DNA from 3 places in the Roseburia sp. genome. Region 1 is predicted to be linked to each of the others. Evidence: predicted binding sites of a transcription regulator. Region 1 holds the regulator's gene; each other region holds the start of a gene.
What was found. Region 1 encodes HrcA, which represses chaperone genes, less so after heat shock. Its sites were predicted from a motif close to TGTTAGCACTCNNNNNNNNNGAGTGCTAACA; they were not measured.
Positions count from the first base shown of each region.

Region 2: clpB (ATP-dependent chaperone ClpB) is a predicted target of HrcA. The motif match lies at 4,111-4,141, and genes of this name have one in related genera.
Region 3: groES (co-chaperone GroES) is a predicted target of HrcA. The motif match lies at 5,436-5,466, and genes of this name have one in related genera.

Region 1 covers NZ_JBGLEJ010000005.1:1,264,668-1,272,235, forward strand. The annotation lists gene dnaK (molecular chaperone DnaK) at 1-897, opposite strand, end outside; gene grpE (nucleotide exchange factor GrpE) at 933-1,568, opposite strand; gene hrcA (heat-inducible transcriptional repressor HrcA) at 1,584-2,684, opposite strand; gene ACDD58_RS17095 (acyltransferase family protein) at 2,823-3,869, opposite strand; gene ACDD58_RS17100 (YfhO family protein) at 3,894-6,629, opposite strand; gene ACDD58_RS17105 (glycine--tRNA ligase) at 6,702-7,568, opposite strand, start outside.
Region 2 covers NZ_JBGLEJ010000005.1:1,534,811-1,542,378, forward strand. The annotation lists gene ACDD58_RS18215 (MATE family efflux transporter) at 1-1,276, shown strand, start outside; gene clpB (ATP-dependent chaperone ClpB) at 1,393-3,975, opposite strand; gene ACDD58_RS18225 (BMP family ABC transporter substrate-binding protein) at 4,219-5,409, opposite strand; gene ACDD58_RS18230 (HD domain-containing phosphohydrolase) at 5,411-7,568, opposite strand, start outside.
Region 3 covers NZ_JBGLEJ010000005.1:430,101-437,668, forward strand. The annotation lists gene ACDD58_RS13280 (4Fe-4S dicluster domain-containing protein) at 1-1,304, shown strand, start outside; gene ltrA (group II intron reverse transcriptase/maturase) at 1,878-3,161, shown strand; gene ACDD58_RS13290 (Cof-type HAD-IIB family hydrolase) at 3,339-4,121, shown strand; gene ACDD58_RS13295 (DUF2974 domain-containing protein) at 4,143-5,288, shown strand; gene groES (co-chaperone GroES) at 5,516-5,800, shown strand; gene groL (chaperonin GroEL) at 5,863-7,485, shown strand.

The DNA of each region.
Region 1 (7,568 bases):
TCCTGCATCTCTCATAGCATTCTGAACCGGGATAGCTGTCTTTTCAACGAGATCATGTGTCAACTCATCGAATTTTGCTCTTGTTAAGTTCATATCAAAGTGTTTCGGTCCCTCAGCAGTTGCTGTGATGAACGGAAGGTTGATATTTGTGGTTGTTGCAGAAGAAAGCTCTTTCTTTGCTTTCTCAGCAGCTTCTTTTAATCTCTGAAGAGCCATCTTATCAGTAGAAAGATCAACACCTTCTGCTTTCTTGAACTCATCGATCATCCACTGTGTGATTCTGTTATCAAAATCATCACCACCAAGATGTGTATCACCGTTTGTAGATAATACTTCGATAACACCATCGCCAATCTCAATGATAGAAACATCAAATGTACCACCACCAAGGTCGTATACCATGATCTTCTGCTCTTTCTCATTGTCAAGACCATAAGCTAAAGCTGCTGCTGTCGGCTCGTTGATGATACGTTTTACATCAAGACCTGCGATCTTACCTGCATCTTTGGTTGCCTGACGCTGGGCATCGTTGAAGTAAGCCGGAACTGTGATAACAGCCTCTGTTACTTTTTCTCCTAAGTATCCTTCTGCATCAGCTTTTAATTTCTGTAAGATCATTGCAGAAATCTGCTGTGGAGAATACTGTTTGTCATCAATTGCTACTTTATAATCAGTACCCATATGTCTCTTGATAGAAGATATGGTCTTTTCTGCGTTTGTAACAGCCTGACGTTTTGCAGGCTCACCTACTAATCTCTCGCCTGTTTTTGTGAATGCAACGATAGATGGTGTTGTTCTTGCACCTTCCTGATTTGCGATAACGGTAGGTTTTCCACCTTCCATAACAGCTACACAACTGTTTGTTGTACCTAAGTCAATACCAATGATTTTACTCATAATGATTTCCTCCTCATCTAATATCTATGAAATACTTAGTTTGCTACTTTTACCATACTGTGTCTTACTACAGTATCTCTGTACATATATCCCTTCTGGAGTTCTTCTGCTACTACATTTTCTCCTAAGGTTTCATCCTCCACATGCATTACTGCGTTGTGGAAATTCGGATCAAATTCTGCACCGACTGCTTCGATCGGTGTTACACCTGCTTCCTCTAATACGGTAAGCATCTGGCGGTAGATCTTATCCATTCCGACAACAAAAGCATCTTCTTTGCTTTCTTCCGGAACAGCTGCAAGACCACGCTCGAAGTTATCAATTACCGGCAGGATCTTTTCTACGATCGTTTTGGCTCCCATATCGTACATCTGTGATTTTTCCTTTTCTGTACGCTTACGGAAATTATCGAACTCTGCCATCTGTCTTTTGACTTTGTCAGTAAGCTCTTCGATCTGCTCATCCTTTTTATCTTTTTTCTTTTTGAAAAAAGATTTCTTTTTATCTGAATCTTCAGAATCCGTATCAGCATTTTCTGCTTCTTCTGTATCTGCTGTCTCAGTTGTCTCTTCCGTGGATGTCACATTTTCATCCGTCTGGGTTTCAGAAGCATTTTCCTCTGTGGAATTCTCCATTGCTTCGTCTAATACCTCTTCATTCATCTCTGACATCTATGAACCACCTTTCTATGTCTGTTCCTTATCCTTGTTTAAAATTCCATCTAAGGAATTTTTCAAGGTTTTCAGGTTATCCATTACTTTCTCATAATCCATTCGCTTCGGTCCGACAATTCCTATCGTTCCACGAACGCCTTCGCCCAATTCATAAGTTGCTGTCACAACACTGCAGTCCTTCATGGTCTGGATCGGGCTTTCATTTCCTATATAAACCTGAATCCCTGTATTATCATCATCTAACAGGTTTTCAGTTACAAGGCTCGCTAACTGCTGTTTCTCCTCAAATGTGGAGATCAGCTCACTCGCTTTCTCCGAATCACTTAACTCCGGATATTTAAAGAAGTTGGTTGTTCCGCTTGTATAAATGCGGATGTCCTCATCCTGTCCCATCGTCTCTGCCACAGTATCAAGCACATCACTGATGATGTCACTGTGAATGCCTGCCTGCTCTTTCAGCTTTGCAATGGTTCCAAGATTGATCTCCTGCAATGCAAGACCATTTAAATTCGCATTTAACAGGAAATTCAGTTTTAACATCGTCTCATTATCGATTGGTTCACTGACCGGAATAATTTTATTCTTGACCAGATTTCCTTCGGTAACGATCGTTGCTAAGATCTGTTCTTCATTCATATTGGATAACTGGATGAACTTTACTTTATTCTTATGGAACGTCGGTGCTGTTACCATCGTTGCATAATTGGTATTGTTCGCCAGTATCTTTGCCACTTGCTGCAACACCTGATCCATCTTCTCCGTGTGTTCGATGACGAAACTCTTCATCTCATCGACCTCACGTTTTTTCTCTTCCATCAGATGATCCACATAAAAGCGGTATCCTTTGTCAGAAGGAATCCTGCCGGCTGAAGTATGCGGCTGTAAAATGTATCCAAGTTCTTCCAGATCTGCCATCTCATTACGGATCGTTGCAGAGCTTAAATTCAAATCGGTATACTTGGATATCGTTCGTGATCCAACCGGTTCGCCTGTCTCTAAATAGTTGCGGATGATTGCATCAAGAATTTTCGTTTTTCGTTCGTCTAACTCGAATTCCTCGTCCATTCTCTTCTCCATCTCCATACTCTGTAACTCTCTGTAAGAATCTGGCATCTGCCTTAGTTCCCAGTTACTTTTTATATCTGTTAGCACTCGTTATTGTGGAGTGCTAACATCTATGTACTTAAAATAGCACCATCATATTCTTTTGTCAACACTAATTTTTATAATTTCTGCGGTTTTATATTTTTTTTATAATTTTACGGTTTTATTCCTTTTTCTTCCTATATATATGAGGATCAATCCGATCAGAACACTGCCACTAACAACCACCAGATAACGCACCAGATGATTTCCTGCATCCAGTCCCAGACTCTCCATGATCTTTTTATACCAGAAATATACCAGCATGTGTAAAAGAAAAATCTCAGTCGAGAGTTCACGCATAATCTTTGCCATTGCTCCCCGCTTATCGCTTACCGGACAAAAAGCGGCTGCCAGAAAAAGATTTGCCGTGACAAGAGGTGTCATTAGATACATATCATGGGATGATTCGCCGATTTTCTGAGTGACGATCCACTCTTCTAACATCATGAGTGCCAGAAAAACTATCGTATGCCATCCATAATCATTTTTTCTGATCCGGTCTGCCTTTACCCGGAACAAATATCCCATCGTCACAAACGGGAATCCAAAAAACAGGCCATTTCTTGCGGTAGCAAATACAGAAAGATACCATCTGATCTCATTTGCAGCCGGCGAAAGATCATCAAAAGCATGATGATAAGTGTTATGGCAGACTCCAGCCAGATATAATAGTACGGCAGCCACTACAATGCTTTTTACGCTCCATTGAAAGTGCGTTGCAAGAAGATACAATAACAGTACCGCCACAACCGTTGCAAGAAGATACCATAGCTGTATATAAGAACCGATCAGAAAAAATCTTCTCGCCAGTTCTGACAAATTTTCGGCAGCACTTCTTTTTTTCTCCCAGAACCGGTCAATGATCGGAATCAGATATAACAGACTCCACCATACATACATCTTTATAATATGGAAAAGATATTTTTTTACCCTGCCTTTGTCCGCTATTTTTTCTCCCATAAAATAACCGGTACATACAAAAAAGAACGGCACTGCCATCCGGCAGATTACCTGCTGAAATTCGTGTGAAAATACCGGAGCAGCCTCTTCAAATGGTGGAATGTGAATGGCAACAACTAGAAATGCTGCTGCAAATTTCAGAAAATCAAGTGCCCTGTATTCATTTTTTTCCGATAGATATATCGTAGACATCTAAAATTCCTTCCCTGTCCTGCTTTATTCCTTTTCTTTTTGTCCCTTATTTCTTCTATGCCTGAATACAGCGATCCCGATCACCGACAGGATTCCAAGACCGCTCAAAACAGCACCCGTTTTTAAATACGGTGTACAGTAATAAAATTCGATCTGATGTATTCCCTCCGGCACATCAACTGCCATATACATCGTATCCGCCTTTAAGATCTCTGTTTCCACACCATCTATGTACGCCCGCCAGCCGCTGCTGTATGGGATCGTCATACAGAGCAGTCTCTCCTGAGCGTTTTCTAATGTTCCCGAAATACGATTTGTATCCATGACAACATTTTTTAAAACATCCTGTTTTAAATTTTTCGTCCAGCCATCGATCTGTTCCATCGGCTGACAGACGATCTGCATGTCATCAAACTGATACGTTCCTTTTTCATGAAAAGTAAGGATGATCTCATCTGCTTTTTCATCACGATATCCGGCGTTGATCAGATAGTCATCCACACCACTGTAAAAATTATTCTTTCTGGTAAGGAATGTAATCATCTTTGTAATCTTTCCACAGGTCACATCAATGTGCAGACGGCTCTTCGACTGTGTTAAGGTTTTTCCTTCCTCCGAAAACCCAAGTCCCTTTAATATAAAGTATGTTTCGCTCTCCGGCATCCCCTCAAAGGAAAGTGTGACCGACGCTTTCTTTTCTGTCGCTGTAAATCCCTGGTCTGTCAGTTCCACGTTATGCATATCCGTGATCGTGTAGGAAATATCCTGATCCGTAAACTCCGGTTTTGTTTCCGTGCTGGCTAACGCAGATGGGATCTTATCATCTTCCACGACGATCCCCTGTAACAGTGCCTGCTGTTTTTTCGTCACATCCAGCTTTTCATAGATACTCCGTGGAATTACTGCACTGCCTGCGAATCCGACCGGCAGTACGGAATCATTCTCATAGGCATCGCATTTCACTTCATACTGTCCCCCCGCGCCAAGTGTTCCGCGGTTGAAGCAGACATTATAACCATATGGACGCAGTCCTTTGTTTCCGGATGGCACCACATAATAACGCACGCCGGAAAGTACTTCTAACATCGTGCGCGCATCAAAACCGGAATAACAGAAATCTCTTGTCTGATTGATGTACATTTCTCTCTGAAACTGGTTGATATCCGGGTTTGCAAGACTGAAATAATAGGAAGTACCATTAATTCCAAGCTGCATTGCTGTGTTTTTCCACTCCTCAGACTGCAGGGACTCATAGCGGTATGTCGTATCTTTCGCATGATTTTTCACAAGGTTTCCAGCCGCATCCTTTGTCAGCATGGAAAGTGCCTCCCCCTGTGTGGCAAATTCCTCCACATAACCGCCCGCCTGTGGCGCATATTCTGCCCATCCCTGATAGATCAGTTCCAGCATCACGACCACTAACAATGCCGCCTTAAAAACAAATTTTTCTTTCGTCTTTTTCCCGGTTCCGACAATGAGAACTAACAGCACGGAAAATAATAATAATGCCACTAATACATACTGTTTCTGATGCTTTCCAAGCACCTCCAAGCACAGGCAGATATAGGTGATTCCCGCCCAGAACAGTGCAATTTTTTTCTTAAAATGCATCTCCATCATCTGAGGATACATTTTTACCGCGATAAAAGACACAAGCATGGAGTATGCCCACATGTAACGGTTTACCACATAACTTCCACCATTCAACATTTTTCCCGCAAATGGGAACAACAGTAACAGCGTCATAAGTACAAATCCGGCACGCAGTCCCCTGTTTTTTCTTCGCCCAAGAAGAAGCAGCAACACTGCCAAAAGAACGATTCCCGTATATCCCAGTTCACTCCAGTAAGTGGAACCTCCGATCAGGAATCCATAAAATAATTTCCGATAATAAGATAACGGATAAAGCAATGAAAACGTATGCTGTGCTCCTGCCCTTCCTGTAGATAATGTCATAGCAACAACCGGAAGCAGAATAATAGAAACAGATGACAGCGTTACAAACGAGTATGCCGCAAAACGCCATACCCAGTACCATACCGTCTTAAAAACCGGTTTTCCAAACAGCATCAGGTAACGAAGCAGTGCATAAATGACAACAAAGACACAGATCATGTATGTAAAATAAAAGCTGCTGACTGTTGCCACCGCAAGCATACCCATATACAACCAGGGCTTTTGTTTTTTATAAATTTTATCCACACCAATCAGGATCAACGGCAGATAAATCATCGGATTTAAAAAATACGGATGACGCACCGCAATGATAACCCAGAAGCAGAAATCATATACCATTGCCCCAAGCAGCGTAGAATAAGGTTTCTGTCCGTGATACCTGCAATATGCAGAAAATGCCAGTCCGGCAAAATAAATCCTTACCAGAACCATCGCATTGTAAAAAAGTTCCATATACTTTTCATCCGGCACAAACACCGATAAAAGATTGAGTGGATCACCGATCACATAATAATGAAGCGTCGTCAGCACATCTGAGCCAAGTCCGATATGCATGTCCCACAGCGGAACCGAAAGCCTGTGTTCTGTAATAAGCGTATCTATGATCGATAAAAGCCACGAACGATAATAAAGCAGCGCATTGAAATGCTGTTGCAGGCCATCCGGAACCCATATAAAACTTTTTTTATTTATGATAAATACGGAGAATACCGCCCCCGCAATGATTGTAAAACATATGGTATATGCCAGAGCAAACCAGACTTTTTTACTGACATTACCATCTTTATTCCGTAAGAATCTCATTTTTTAATTTCTCCCATAGAAAAAGACCAAAGCACATTGTCTCTGGTCTTTCTCCTGATCATATCTTTTCTTTTACCAGTTGAACTTCTCTGCGAAATAAGCATCCAGATCCTCGATCTTAATACGCTCCTGCTCCATGGTATCACGGTCACGAACCGTTACGGCACCGTCATTTTCAGACTCGAAATCGTAGGTTACACAGAACGGAGTACCGATCTCATCCTGTCTTCTGTAACGCTTTCCGATATTTCCTCTGTCATCAAATTCACAGTTATATTTGTGTGAAAGCTGCGCGAATACTTTCTCAGCACCTTCATTTAACTTCTTGGATAATGGAAGTACACCGATCTTAACAGGTGCTAAAGCCGGATGGAAATGAAGAACCGTTCTCATATCCGGTTTTTCCTCTGTTCCGATATTTTCCTCGTCATAAGCAGCACATAAAAATGCTAAAACAACACGGTCTGCTCCAAGTGAAGGCTCAATAACATATGGAAGATATCTCTCATTCTTCTCATCATCAAAGTAAGTAAGATCCTGACCGGAAGTCTCCTGATGACGTCCAAGGTCATAATCGGTTCTGTCAGCAATACCCCAGAGTTCGCCCCATCCGAATGGGAATAAGAACTCGATATCCGTTGTTCCCTTGCTGTAGAATGCAAGCTCAGCCGGATCATGGTCACGCAGACGCATCTCATCCTCTTTGATTCCAAGGGAGATCAGCCAGTCACGGCAGAAACCTCTCCAGTACTGGAACCACTCTAAATCAGTACCCGGCTCACAGAAGAACTCAAGCTCCATCTGCTCAAACTCTCTGGTACGGAATGTAAAGTTACCCGGTGTGATCTCATTACGGAAAGATTTTCCGACCTGTCCGATACCAAACGGAATCTTTTTACGGGATGTTCTCTGTACATTCTTAAAGTTTACGAAAATACC
Region 2 (7,568 bases), 270 kb from region 1:
CTTTACGATCCCGCTCGTGCTCGGCAACCTGTTCCAGCTTACCTACAATGCCGTAGACAGTATCATTGTCGGGCATTTTGTCGGAAAAGAAGCACTTGCCGCTGTCGGCATCTGCAATCCGATTTCCACTCTGATGATCCTGTTTTTAAACGGACTGTGCATGGGTGCCAGCATTTTAATGGGAATGCAGTATGGGGCAAAAGATTACGACACGCTGCACCGCCAGATCAGTACCACCATGCTCTCCGGCGTTATTTTTTCGTTGATCTTATCCACAGCATGTATCCTGTTTGCAAGACCGATCCTGATCTTAATGCAGGCGGATGCAGGTATTTTATCCCTCACAACAGAATACTTACAGATCATCTTTTTAGGATTGGTCTTTACTTTTCTGTACAACTTTTTTTCGAGCACACTGCGTGCACTCGGTGACAGCAATACCCCTCTTTATTTTCTGATGATCAGTGCCGTTTTAAATATTTTAGGGGATCTGTTTTTTGTTGTCGTGTTGAAAGCCGGCAGCAACGGCTGCGCGGTATCTACCGTGCTGAGTGAAGCCTTATGCTGCGTTTTCTGTGTCATCTACATCCAGAAAAAAGTGCCCTTATTAAGACTTGGGAAAAAATGGCTGGTGTTTGACCGTTCACTTTTACTGCGCACGATTGCATATGGCTGGACATCAGCATTGCAGCAGGCAACTGTACAGCTCGGGAAACTCGGGATCCAGGCGATCGTCAACACCATGGGCGTTTCGGTTGCTGCCGCATTTGCCATCGTAAACAGAATCGATGATTTTGCCTACACGCCGGAACAGAATATTGCGCACGCCATGACTGCCCTGATGGCACAGAATAAAGGTGCCGGAAAAAAAGACCGCATGCGGGAGGGATTCCGCTGCGGTATGATTCTTGAGATCATTTATGGTCTGATCGTGTTTGCGCTCTGCTTTTTATTTGCAAGAGAATTTATGCTCTGCTTCATCAAAGATGAGGAAGTCATTGGACACGGTGTCATCTACCTGCATCTGATCTCCCTGATGTATATACTGCCGGCTGTCACAAACGGAATCCAGGGGTATTTCCGTGGCATCGGAGATTTAAAGATCACACTTATCAGCAGTTTTGTAAACATGGGAATCCGCGTGCTTGCCGCCGCACCTCTCGTCTTTAAAATGCATCTTGGCATTGAGGCGCTGCCGTATTCCTACCTTGCCGGCTGGATTGCCATGCTGATTGTGGAGCTGCCGCTTTTGCTGCGCAAAGTACACAGCAAATAAACAAGAAAAAAGGACTCTATCCGTTTTGGGGATAAAGTCCTTCTTTTTCTATTTTGTATCTATACAATTATCTCTTCAGGCACATTGTCTGATTCTCCCACTGTATCCACAATCTGTCACTTTACGCGCGCAGTCAGATGGTCTCCTTCCACGTCAATCAGGATCGTATCGCCTTCCCTTACCTCATCTGCAAGAATCAGTTTTGCAGAAAGTGTCTCCACATGTTTCTGTAAGAAACGCTTTAACGGTCTTGCACCGTAAACCGGATCGTATCCGTTGTCCACGATATACTGCTTTGCCGCATCTGTCAGCTCTACTGTGATCTCACGGTCAGAGAGACGTTTGTTGAGATCTGTGATCAGAAGGTTGATAATGTTGCCGATATTGCCTTTTGTGAGCGGCTTGAACATGATGATCTCATCGAGACGGTTCAAAAATTCCGGACGGAAATGTCCTCTCAGTTCATTCATGACTGCCTCCTCACACTCCGGATTGATATCTCCGTTGTCATCAATTCCTTCGAGCAGATGCGCCGAACCAAGGTTTGACGTCATAATAATGATCGTATTCTTAAAGTCAACGGTTCTGCCCTGCGAATCTGTGATACGTCCGTCATCAAGTACCTGTAACAGCACATTGAATACATCCGGATGTGCTTTTTCCACCTCATCAAACAGTACAACAGAATATGGTTTTCTGCGGACTGCCTCGGTGAGCTGACCGCCCTCATCGTATCCGACATATCCTGGAGGCGCTCCGATTAAACGGGAGACGGAATATTTCTCCATATACTCACTCATATCAAGACGCACCATGTTAGACTCGTCATCAAACAGACTTGCCGCAAGTGCCTTTGCGAGCTCTGTCTTACCAACACCGGTAGGTCCTAAGAACAGGAACGAACCGATCGGCTTTGTCGGATCTTTGATGCCTGCTTTGGAACGGATAATCGCTTCTGTAACCTTTGTGACACCCTCGTCCTGTCCGATGACACGTTTGTGCAGTTCCTCATCGAGATGAAGTGTCTTGTTTCTCTCACTCTCCGTCAGTTTTGCAACCGGGATACCGGTCCAGCGGGAAATAATACGTGCGATCTCTTCCTCACTGACATTTTCATGTACCAGGGAAAGATCACGGTTCTTTACTTCCTCTTCTTCGGCTTCCAACTGTTTTTCTAACTGCGGCAGCTTGCCATACTGCAGTTCTGCTGCTTTTTCCAGATCATAGTTCTGCTGTGCGGTCTTGATCTCATTTTTGACTGTCTCGATCTCCTCACGCAGTTTCTGGACTTTTTCTACCGATTTCTTTTCATTTTCCCACTGTGCTTTTTTCGTATTAAACGTATCGCGCAGTTCTGCCAATTCTTTCTGCAGGTCAGCGAGACGCTCCTGACTTAACCTGTCTGTTTCTTTCTTTAATGCAGTCTCCTCAATCTCAAGCTGCATGACACGACGGTTTAATTCATCAAGTTCTGTCGGCATGGAATCAAGTTCTGTCTTGATCAGGGCACATGCCTCATCCACAAGATCGATCGCTTTATCCGGCAGGAAACGGTCAGAAATATAACGGTTTGAGAGCACTGCTGCCGATACTAACGCAGAGTCTGTGATCTTTACACCGTGGAACACTTCGTAGCGCTCCTTTAAACCACGCAGAATGGAAATCGTATCCTCAACCGTCGGCTCATCCACCATAACCGGCTGGAATCTTCGCTCTAACGCTGCATCTTTTTCGATATATTCACGGTATTCATCAAGTGTCGTTGCACCGATACAATGCAGTTCACCACGCGCAAGCATAGGTTTTAACAGCTGTCCGGCATCCATCGCACCATCCGTCTTTCCGGCTCCGACGATCGTGTGCAGCTCATCGATAAACAGGATGATCTGTCCGTCAGAATTTTTGATGTCATCCAAAACTGCTTTCAAACGTTCCTCAAATTCACCACGATACTTTGCACCTGCGACCAGAGCACCCATATCCAGTGCAAATAACTTTTTGTCTTTTAAGCCTTCCGGCACATCCCCTTTTACGATACGCTGTGCAAGTCCCTCTACGACTGCAGTCTTACCTACACCAGGCTCACCGATCAGTACCGGGTTATTTTTCGTCTTACGGGAAAGGATGCGGACTACATTACGGATTTCATCATCACGTCCGATGACCGGATCAAGTTTCTGCTCTTTTGCACGTGCTACCATATCGTAACCGTATTTTTCAAGGGTATCGTAGGTAGCTTCCGGATTGTCCGAAACAACACGCTGGTTGCCGCGCACGGTTGAGAGTGCCTGTAAAAACCGGTCTCTCGTGATCCCATACTCTTTGAAGATCTCCTTCATCGCCTTGTTCGGATATTTTAACAATGCAAGAAAAAGATGCTCCACGGAAACATATTCGTCTCCCATCTGCTTTGCCTCGTCCTCTGCATGGATCAGCACTTTATTTAAGTCCTGTCCGACATAGACCTGACCGCCGGATACCTTTACCCTTGCTGCGAGATGTTTTTTGGCGTTATCCAGGAAATGCTCTTTCTGGATATCCATTTTTTCTATCAATTTTAAAATCAGTCCGTCTTCCTGCTGCAGCAATGCAACAAGCAGATGTTCCTGCTCGATTTCCTGATTGCCATATTCATATGCAAGTTTTTCACAATCATTGATCGCTTCTACGGACTTCTGTGTAAATTTCTGAATGTTCATATATCTTCCTCCCTCTTATTCAATTGTGGTCCAAACTGGACATCTATATCAAATGATGGAGAACCATCATGAGTTTTCTTACTTATTTCTTTTATTTCTATTTTTTCTGTTTACAATTTGTGTTATACACCTGATTGTTAGCACTGTCAAGAGGTGAGTGCTAATTATTTTATAAAAAAAATATAAACTGTCCTGCGAATACGATATGCTCTGCATCCGCAGGACTTTTTCCCTCACAATCCCCTATTCTTCTATCCGGATCACATCTTTCAGCACATAATGAAACGAAGGTGCAGACGCAAACTCATTCTCCGTATATCCCTGATTCAGATCATAAGTATCGTCCGGGTCATCCGGATCTGCCCCGACATAATCTCCCCGGAACACATCCAGTTTCCCCTGCTCAAACTGCCGGATCACTTCCTGCATTTTTTCCGCTGTGCCATCAGCAGCCGTGATTTCATTTAATTCTAACATCTGCACCCAGTCTTCTTCAAAACCGGCACCAATATCATTTCCATTGACCGTTCCTTTGATACTTTTCTCAATCACACGGTCGTTTAAAACTGCATCCACAGCTCCCATCATATAGGGTTCCCAGTTGATCTTGCATCCGGTAAGATAAGTGGTCGGCGCCACATCTTCCATACTCTGGTTATAACTTACCAGATAAACCGGGATCCCCGCAGCAGTTTCCTCACACGCGGTAGCCGGGCCTGCGGTATCCGAATGCTGTGATATGATCACACAGCCCTCATCGATCAGGTCTTTGGCATACTTTTTTTCCGTCCGGTAATCATTCCATTTATTGGTATAACGCACTGTCATCACCGCTTCCGGTACAACCGATCTCACTCCGAGCAAAAATGCCGTATATCCGGAGATCACCTCCGCATAAGGATAGGCTGCAACATATCCGATCTTTGCCTGCTGCTCTGTGATCACGCCTTCTTTGATCAGTTCTTTCATTTTCATCCCGGCTGCCACTCCCGCCGTATACCTTCCCTGATAAATTTTCCCCATGAATGTATGATAATTTTTTAAGAGGGGCTCTTCATTTGCATTCGCACATGTTGCCATACAAAACTCAATCCCGGGATATTTTTCTGCAAACTCCTTCGTAACGGTTCCATAATTATAACTGGTCGTAAAAATCAGGTCACATCCGGCATACACAAGCTGCTGTAAGTACTCTGATTCCGTTCCCTCCGCAACATTATTGAGTGCAATGACTTTTACCTGATCCCCGTATTTTGTCTGGATTGCCTCCTGCGCATCAATAAAATTGCTGGTATATGCGGTACTCGCATCTCCAACATACACAAAACCAACAGTGATCTCTTTTTCTTCGTCTCTCAGAAAGTATACAGATGCCGACACAAAAGCAATCACAACCAGACAGGTGCACAATGTCACAAGATATACTTTTTTCACCCTACTCCTCCTCTTTTTCCCTGCTATGATCTGCATGTGCATGTTCTTTGTACAGACTGTATATGTCAATCTTTCCATTGTCAATCAGTCCTAACATAACATCGACAAGTCTTGGATCAAACTGCGTTCCCCTTCCATTTTTCAGTTCCTGTATCACATAGGTCATATCCAACTGTTTCCGGTAAACGCGATTCACCGTCATTGCATCAAATGTATCTGCAATTCCGATAATTCTGGCATTGATCGGGATTTCTTCTCCTTTTAACCCGTGCACATATCCTTTTCCATCATATCTTTCATGATGATATAAGGCACCCTCTTCCACATGGTCTACGATTGTGAAACTTTTTAAGATCTCCGCACCTTTTGTCACATGCGATTTCATAATTCCATATTCCTCGTCCGTTAATTTTCCCGGCTTATTTAAAATCCGATCGGGAATACCGATTTTTCCGATATCATGTAAAAGCGCTGCCCTTTTCAGATCCTCACAGCTTTTCTCATCAAACCCAAGTTCTTTTGCGATCAGTACGGAATATTCTGCCACACGCTCAGAATGCTGACTCGTCCTTACATCTTTAGCGTCTACCGTCTTAGCAATCGTAAGTACCGTCTCATTCCCCATTTCCAGCTGCTTTTTTACCAGTTCAATCTCCTTTTTCTGAAGATTGATCACTCTCTGCACCTGTGTATGAAAAATCATCCAGGTCAGATAAGCTACTGCTAACGTAAACACTGCCACTATATAAACCACAAACCACCAGTGATCGTAGATCTCTGCCTTTTTTTCAATGGTATACACACTTTCCACTACCGGATTCTGTCCCTTATGATCCAGCACCGCAATATGAAATTTATAGGTTCCTACCGGAAGATTTGTATAAATCACACTGGACATCTCACTTTGGGACATCACCTGCGGCTCACTGTCATACCCCTCTAAGTAAACACTTACATAAGGGATATTCACGGAATAATTGATAATTTCCGGAAATATCTCAAGCTTTTCTGCTCCCCTTTCCAGATAGATCACCTCTCCACGTCTGACAAAATGCGATACATCATCTATTTTTACGGATTTCATCTGCATACGGTAGGAACGGACAGAAACCTCATAATTTTTAAGATTCATACAAATCACTCCCGTATCTGTGGAAAAATAGAAATTCATATCTTCATCTACATAATTCCATGCATTTGGTGTCAGCGCCCGGTTAAGCCCGGCATCACTGTTTAACAATTTATACTCTAATTCTTTCCCAGACAAAAGATCCTCTTTATCCACAACATAGATCCCCGCTGACCCTGGTATAAACAAAGTATGGTCGATTCCCTCCACAATATCATAATTATTATAATAAGGAAATTTATCAAGACTCCTGATTTTTCCTTCCGTATCCATGTAACAGATTCCATTACTTGTTACAATAAATACACCTCCATCCTCATTTTTCACCATACGGAGGATCACCTCTGAGCTTAATCCATCCTCTTTGTTGTAAACATCATTCACTTTTCCATTTTTTATCACCGCGATTCCATTTCCATCCGTGCCGGCAAATATGGTTCCGTCTTCCTGTTCTAATACACAAAGAATCTTCGGTATCGTAAGTCCATCTGATTCACCGGTCACTTTTGTAATCTCCCCGTCCCGGATAAACGTAAGTCCCGCATCTCCTGCCGCAAGTATCGTTCCGTTTTTTAGTTCTTCGACGGTACGGTATTTATTACCATTTGCCCCACTGGCATTATCATAGACAAAAGTCTCTCCTTTTGCTGTAATCTCATAAATGCCCTTTCCCGTTGTGCAGATCCACAAGTTTCCACAGCTGTCTGTCCGAAGACATCGTATTCTTGTGCCAGCTAAGGTTTCCGTAATATCATCCGTATATTCTTCTCCGGTTTCTTCATCCATTACCTCTAATCCACTGTCCGTTCCTATATAAAACCTGTTCTGCCATTTCGTAACTGAATTAACAACCTGATTTTCCTGTATAGCTCCTGTCTGTAACAATGTAAATACTGACTTACATAAACGAAGAACGCCAAGCCTTGATGATGTAAACCAGAGATTTCCCTGATAATCCATCAGCATATGATCAATCGAACTGTTAAATGTATCTGTATTTATCATTTTAAAATCTGTCCGTTCCACAAAA
Region 3 (7,568 bases), 830 kb from region 1:
GTATTTATAAAGAGAGGGAGATCATCCGTCAGAGAGTCCGTTTAGCAGAGGGTAAAGCACCGGGCGCAGAGGATGATGGAAATGTGGTTCAGGTTATCAGCTCCGCATGTGAGGACTGTCCGATTTCCAGTTATACTGTAACAGAGAACTGCCAGAACTGTCTTGGAAAAGCATGTATCAATGCATGTAAATTTGGCGCAATCGAGCCGGGAAGAGACCGTTCCCATATTGATCCTTCCAAGTGTAAAGAATGTGGAAAATGTGCACAGGCATGTCCTTACAATGCAATCGCACATTTAAAGAGACCGTGTAAATTCAGCTGTCCGGTCAATGCGATTACATACAATGAGTACGGCATTTCTGTGATCGATAAAGAAAAATGTATCCGTTGCGGTAAATGTATCCACAGCTGTCCGTTCGGTGCAATCGCTTCTAAGACTTATATTGTGCCGGTAATCGAGGCTTTAAAAGCAGGCAAACATGTATATGCGATGGCAGCTCCTGCAACAGAAGGTCAGTTTGGTGCAGATATCACAATGGCAAGCTGGAAAAAAGCGATGAAAGAGATGGGATTTACGGATTTCTATGATGTAGGTCTCGGTGGAGATATGACAGCAGCTTATGAGGCAGAAGAGTGGGCTGAGGCTTATAAAGAGGGAAATAAAAAAGTTACTTCCTGCTGTCCTGCATTCGTAAATATGGTGCGTTTACATTATCCGGAATTAGCAGAGTGTGTATCTACAACAGTATCTCCGATGTGCGCAGTTTCACGTCTGATCAAAGCGAAAGATCCTGATGCGATCACTGTATTTATTGGACCGTGTGTTGCCAAGAAGTCAGAAGTTGCAGATCAGAAGATCGAGGGAAATGCAGATTATGTATTAACATACAGCGAGATCCGTGCAATGATGAAAGCAAAAGGCGTTGAGTTACAGCCGTGTCCAAATGATGATCAGACAGCATCTACATTTGGTAAACGTTTCGCAAACTCCGGCGGTGTAACAGCTGCAGTACTTGAGAGCTTAAAAGAGTCTAACGATGAGATCGCAGCAACCGTATGCAAGGCAAACGGTGCGGCAGAGTGTAAGAAAGCATTACTTCTGTTAAAAGCTGCAAGACTGCCGGAAGACTTCATTGAAGGTATGGCATGCGAGGGCGGCTGCGTTGGTGGTCCAAGTGCGTTCAACGATCAGATTTCTTCCAAAAAGAACCGTGATACCCTGATCGGTCAGGCAGATGACCGTACCATCCATGACAACTTAAAGAATTACGACATGGAAAGCTTCTCCATGCACCGCGAGTAGGACGAGCGGAGCATTGCATCGCGGGTAAGCAAACAGAATAGTGAGCATTATTATGCCGTGCAGCCTGTAAAAGGGTTGTGCGGCATTTTTGGTTTGCGCGCCATGGGCGCGCTCTAATGGGTGAAAGTCCCGAACACGCCTAGGCAACGAGGAAGTGTATAGCAGAACAGCAAGGGTGTCCATCGTGAGGTGGAATCTGAAGGAAGCTGTAAGCAAACTCTTGGTCCGACGGACAGAAATCACATATAAGGCTCGGAAATACGGATAAGTCTGCCAAAAGAGATGAAGTCCTAAAGTTGCTGGAAGTACGAGTAAATGTGGCGGATAGATGAGAGGAAAGAGCGTGCACCTTAAGCGTGGAGGTCTCACAGGGGTTTCATTAGCCTAGTAACAACGAACTGTGAGAAGTCAGCCGAGCCCATAGTAGTGAAGAAGTCTCTGTAATGGAGATGGAGCAAAGGGGCGAACAATCAATAAGTTTGAGTATGTCTCGTATTGCAGAAGAGATAACATCTGCCGTAACCAATCGGGTAAAAGATGGTCAAATCAAGCGAGACGGAAAGGAAAGAACGCATGGACACAAGTAGTCTAATGGAGCAGATATTATCTAGCGATAACCTCAACAGAGCATATCTGCAGGTCGTACGAAACAAAGGTGCAGAGGGAGTGGACGGAATGAAGTACACAGAACTCAAAGAACATCTTGCAAAGAACGGCGAAAACATCAAGGAACAGTTGAGGACAAGAAAGTATAAACCTCAGCCAGTACGGAGAGTGGAGATACCAAAGCCCGATGGCGGTTTCAGAAACCTGGGAGTGCCAACAGTAACAGACAGATTTATACAACAAGCTATTGCACAGGTCTTAACACCAATCTATGAGGAGCAGTTCCATGATCATAGTTATGGATTTAGACCGAACAGATGTGCACAACAGGCAATCCTGACAGCACTTGATATGATGAACGAGGGCAACGACTGGATTGTAGACATTGACTTGGAAAAGTTCTTTGACACAGTAAACCATGACAAGCTTATGACCATCATAGGCAGAACTATAAAAGATGGAGATGTTATCTCGATCATTAGGAAATATCTTGTCAGTGGAATCATGATTGATGATGAGTATGAGGATTCTATTGTGGGAACACCACAAGGAGGAAATCTTTCACCATTACTGGCAAATATCATGCTGAATGAACTTGATAAGGAAATGGAAAAGAGAGGGCTTAACTTTGTACGATACGCGGATGACTGTATTATTATGGTCGGAAGCGAAATGTCTGCCAATCGTGTAATGAGAAACATATCTCGTTTTATTGAAGAGAAAGTAGGACTCAAAGTTAACATGACCAAGAGCAAAGTAGATAGACCAAGAGGATTGAAATATCTGGGTTTCGGATTCTACTTTGATTCAAGAGCACACCAATTTAAGGCAAAACCACATGCAAAATCAGTAGCAAAGTTCAAGAGGCGAATGAAAGAACTCACTTGTCGTAGCTGGGGCGTTAGTAACAGCTATAAGGTTGAGAAACTTAATCAGCTTATCAGAGGGTGGATTAACTACTTTAAAATAGGTAGTATGAAGGTGTTATGTGCCACGCTCGACCAAAGCATAAGATTTCGATTGCGCATGTATATATGGAAACATTGGAAAACTCCACAGAATCGCGCGAAGAACTTAATAAAGCTAGGGGTATATAAGAAACTAGCGTACTCAACGGCTTATAATGGTGCGAGAATCGCACACTGCTGTCAAGGCGGTGCCATGAATGTAGCCGTTACAAAAGAAAGACTAACCCGTTTTGGATTAATCTCAATGTTAGATTACTACACCGAAAGGTGTGTTACTTGTTAAGTTGACTGAACCGCCGTGTACCGAACGGTACGCACGGTGGTGTGAGAGGTCGGGAAATCACTCAGATTTCCCTCCTACTCGATTATACGGTGATATGGATTTTAAAATACTTTGCTTAATGGGAAAATTCTGTTAGAATAAAAACCATCACGACAGAAGGGAAAAATAGACGATATAATGAAAAAAGCAGTATTTTTTGATATAGACGGTACATTATGGGATTTTAAGATGAATATACCGGAAAGCACAAAAGAAGCATTGAAAGAACTAAGAAAAAACGGGCATTATGCCTTCCTGTGCAGTGGAAGAAGCAGATCCAATATCAAAAGTCCCAAATTACTGGCACTCGGGTTTGATGGCATTGTGGCAGCATGCGGCACACACATTGAATTCGAGGGAGAAAAGTTATTTGAACTTTTACTGACCAACGAACAAATCAAACATATTCTTACAGTACTTAGAAAATACCAGATACCAATGGTACTAGAGGGACCGAATTATATTTATGTGGATGAAAAAGACTTCAAGGATGATCCATATGTCATTTATCTGAGAAATGAGCTTGGGGAAAACCTAAAAAGTATTACCGGAATTGCACAATATGAGGTAAATAAGCTGAGTGCGGAACTTGGAAATGCAGATGTAGAACTTGTCAGGAAAGAACTGGGAACGGAGTTTGATATGATCGTCCATGAGCCGGATGGAATATTAGAGATCGGGCAGGCGGGGCATTCCAAGGCAAGTGGCATTGAGCGTCTCTGTGCGTTTCTTGGAATCGCAAAAGAAGATACTTATGCATTCGGGGATAGTGCTAATGATGTGGAAATGCTTGAATTTGTGGCACATGGGATTGCCATGGGAAATGGTACGGATGTGGCAAAGAATGCGGCAGAATTTATTACCACAGATATCCATAAAGATGGGATCTGGAACGGACTGAAACATTATGGGCTGATCTGAATAAAAGACAGGGGGAAAAATATGGCAAATATCATGGATTATATGGACTGGCGCGGGGATTTATCGTTTGAGGCAGATGAATTTAATGAAGTTGATAATCTGATTTTAGCGCAGCTTGCATATGTTGATTTTGAGGGGATCGTTACAGCAGAGGAAAATGCGCCGGCTGTACCGCTTAAGGAGGCATCCGGACAATTTTGGGAAAAGAATGATAAAGACGAAATCTTGGCACGGGTATCCATGACGAAATCGGCCCCGTTTGTTATGGAGAAAATGGCGGAAACAAAACGTTTTTCGGATGTAAAACTACGCTGCTATGTCAATGAGATCCGGGATGAGGAACAGTTTCAGTTTTCGGCGGTCTGTGTGGAACTGCCGGATGACAGCCTGTATGTGGCATTTCGCGGAACAGACAACACGATCACGGGCTGGCGGGAAGATTTTAATATGGGTTATCTGTCAGAAACGCCGGGACAGCTCCGGGCAGTGGAATATTTGAACCGTGCTGTGACAGACAAAAAGCAGAGGGTGCGTGTCGGCGGCCATTCAAAGGGTGGAAATTTTGCCGTGTATGCCTCCGTAAAATGTGATCCGCAGATCCAGAACCAGATTTTAAATGTGTACAGCAATGATGGTCCGGGATTCAGGAGCGATATGGTGGAAAGCACAGAGTACCAGCGCATGCTGCCGAAGCTGCACACGATCCTGCCGGAATCTTCCATTGTCGGAATGCTCTTAGAACATCAGGAGTCGTTTGAAGTTGTCAAGAGCTCAAACAGCGGGATCCAGCAGCACGATGCCATGTCATGGGAGGTACTCGGAAGATCTTTTGTACATGTGGATCAGGTTGCGGCGCAGAGCCTGTTGTTGGATGAAACGATAAAATCATGGATTTACCAGTTAGACGGGGAAGAGAGAGCACAGATCGTGGAGACGGCATTTGATATGATCGAAAAAGTCGGGATCCGTACGGTAGATGATTTTTACCACAGTAAATGGAAGAAAATACAGGAACTGATGAAAGAAACCAGTAAACTTTCACCGGAGCGGCAGAAACTGTTTTCAAGAGCCTTAAAACTGCTTTGGATGGAAGGAAATAAAGCAATGAAGGAGACAGTAAAACAGACCGTAAAACGCACGGTAAAACAGTCTCCGCTGAAAAAATAAAAAAAGTATAAAATCACAGAAAATGAGTGAACTTATAAAAAAATGAGAAAAAGAGAGAAAAAATAAGAAAATATTGGAATAAATAATTATAAATAGAAATATATTTGGTTGCAGATTCAAATATAAAAATCTATTATATGAACCATAAGTTAGCACTCAAAAGAAATGAGTGCTAATAACTACTCAAAAGAAATAAAACAGATGATCATAAGCAGGAGGTAAGCAACATGAAATTAGTTCCATTAAGCGACAGAGTCGTATTAAAACAGTGTGAGGCAGAGGAAACCACAAAATCAGGTATCATCCTTACAAGCAGTGCACAGGAAAAACCACAGGAGGCAGAGGTTATTGCCGTAGGTCCTGGTGGAATGGTTGATGGAAAAGAAGTTACCATGCAGGTAAAAGCCGGACAGAAGGTAATTTATTCAAAATACGCAGGAACAGAAGTAAAATTAGACGGAGAAGAATACATTATCGTAAAACAGAATGATATTCTTGCAGTTGTAGAATAAATAATTGTTCAAAGTAAAACAGATTTTTATCATTAATAAATTTCAGAAAGAGGTAGACAGATATGGCAAAGGAAATTAAATATGGCACAGAAGCAAGAGCAGCATTAGGTGCAGGTGTAGATAAACTGGCAAATACCGTAAGAGTAACATTAGGACCGAAAGGAAGAAACGTAGTACTTGATAAATCTTACGGCGCTCCGCTGATCACAAACGATGGTGTTACAATCGCAAAAGAGATCGAGTTAGAAGATGCATTCGAGAACATGGGTGCACAGCTTGTAAAAGAAGTTGCAACAAAGACAAACGATGTTGCAGGTGATGGTACCACAACAGCAACTGTTTTAGCACAGGCAATGGTACAGGAGGGTATGAAGAACCTTGAGGCAGGTGCAAACCCGATCATCCTCCGCCGTGGTATGAAGAAAGCAACAGACAAAGCAGTAGAAGCAATTCTTGCAATGTCATCAAAAGTAAATGGCAAAGACCAGATCGCAAAAGTAGCTGCAATCTCTGCAGGAGATGAGAATGTTGGTAACATGGTTGCTGATGCAATGGAAAAAGTTTCCAACGATGGTGTTATCACGATCGAGGAATCTAAGACAATGCAGACAGAGCTTGATTTAGTAGAAGGTATGCAGTTTGACCGTGGTTATGTATCTGCTTACATGTGCACAGATATGGATAAAATGGAAGCAGTATTAGACGATCCATATATCCTGATCACAGATAAGAAGATCAGCAACATTCAGGAGATCCTTCCTCTGTTAGAGCAGATCGTACAGAGCGGTGCAAGATTACTTATCATCGCTGAGGATATCGAGGGTGAGGCACTTACCACTTTGATCGTCAACAAACTGCGTGGTACATTCAATGTAGTAGCTGTCAAAGCACCTGGCTATGGTGACAGAAGAAAAGCAATGCTTGAAGATATCGCAATCTTAACAGGTGGTCAGGTGATCAGCTCTGATCTTGGTCTGGAATTAAAAGACACAACTATGGATCAGTTAGGTCGTGCAAAATCTGTAAAAGTCCAGAAAGAGAACACAGTGATCGTTGACGGTGCTGGTGACAAAGATGCGATCGCAAGCAGAGTAAACCAGATCCGTGGACAGATCGAGGAGACAACATCTGAGTTTGATAAAGAAAAATTACAGGAGAGACTTGCAAAATTAGCAGGTGGCGTTGCAGTTATCCGTGTCGGTGCAGCAACTGAGACAGAGATGAAAGAAGCAAAACTTCGTATGGAAGATGCTTTAAACGCAACAAGAGCAGCAGTCGAAGAAGGTATCATCGCAGGTGGCGGTTCTGCATATATCCATGCAACTAAAGCTGTTGCTGAGTTAGCTGACACCTTAGAGGGTGATGAGAAGACTGGTGCAAAAGTTATCTTAAAAGCTCTGGAAGCTCCATTATACTATATCTCTGCAAATGCAGGACTTGAGGGCGCTGTTATCATCAATAAGGTAAAAGAGTCTAAAGACGGTATCGGATTCAATGCAGCAACCGAAGAGTATGTAGATATGGTTGAGAACGGTATTCTTGACCCGGTTAAAGTTACAAGAACAGCATTACAGAACGCAACTTCTGTTGCATCTACACTGCTTACAACAGAGTCTGTTGTTGCTAATATCAAAGAAGATGCTCCGGCAGTTCCGGCAGGCAACCCTGGCATGGGAATGATGTAATAACAGGTCTCTAAGAGAAAAAACAATAGATTGTATGGCTTTGTGATACAATCTGTTGTAATAAATAAGAACGTGAAAAACAC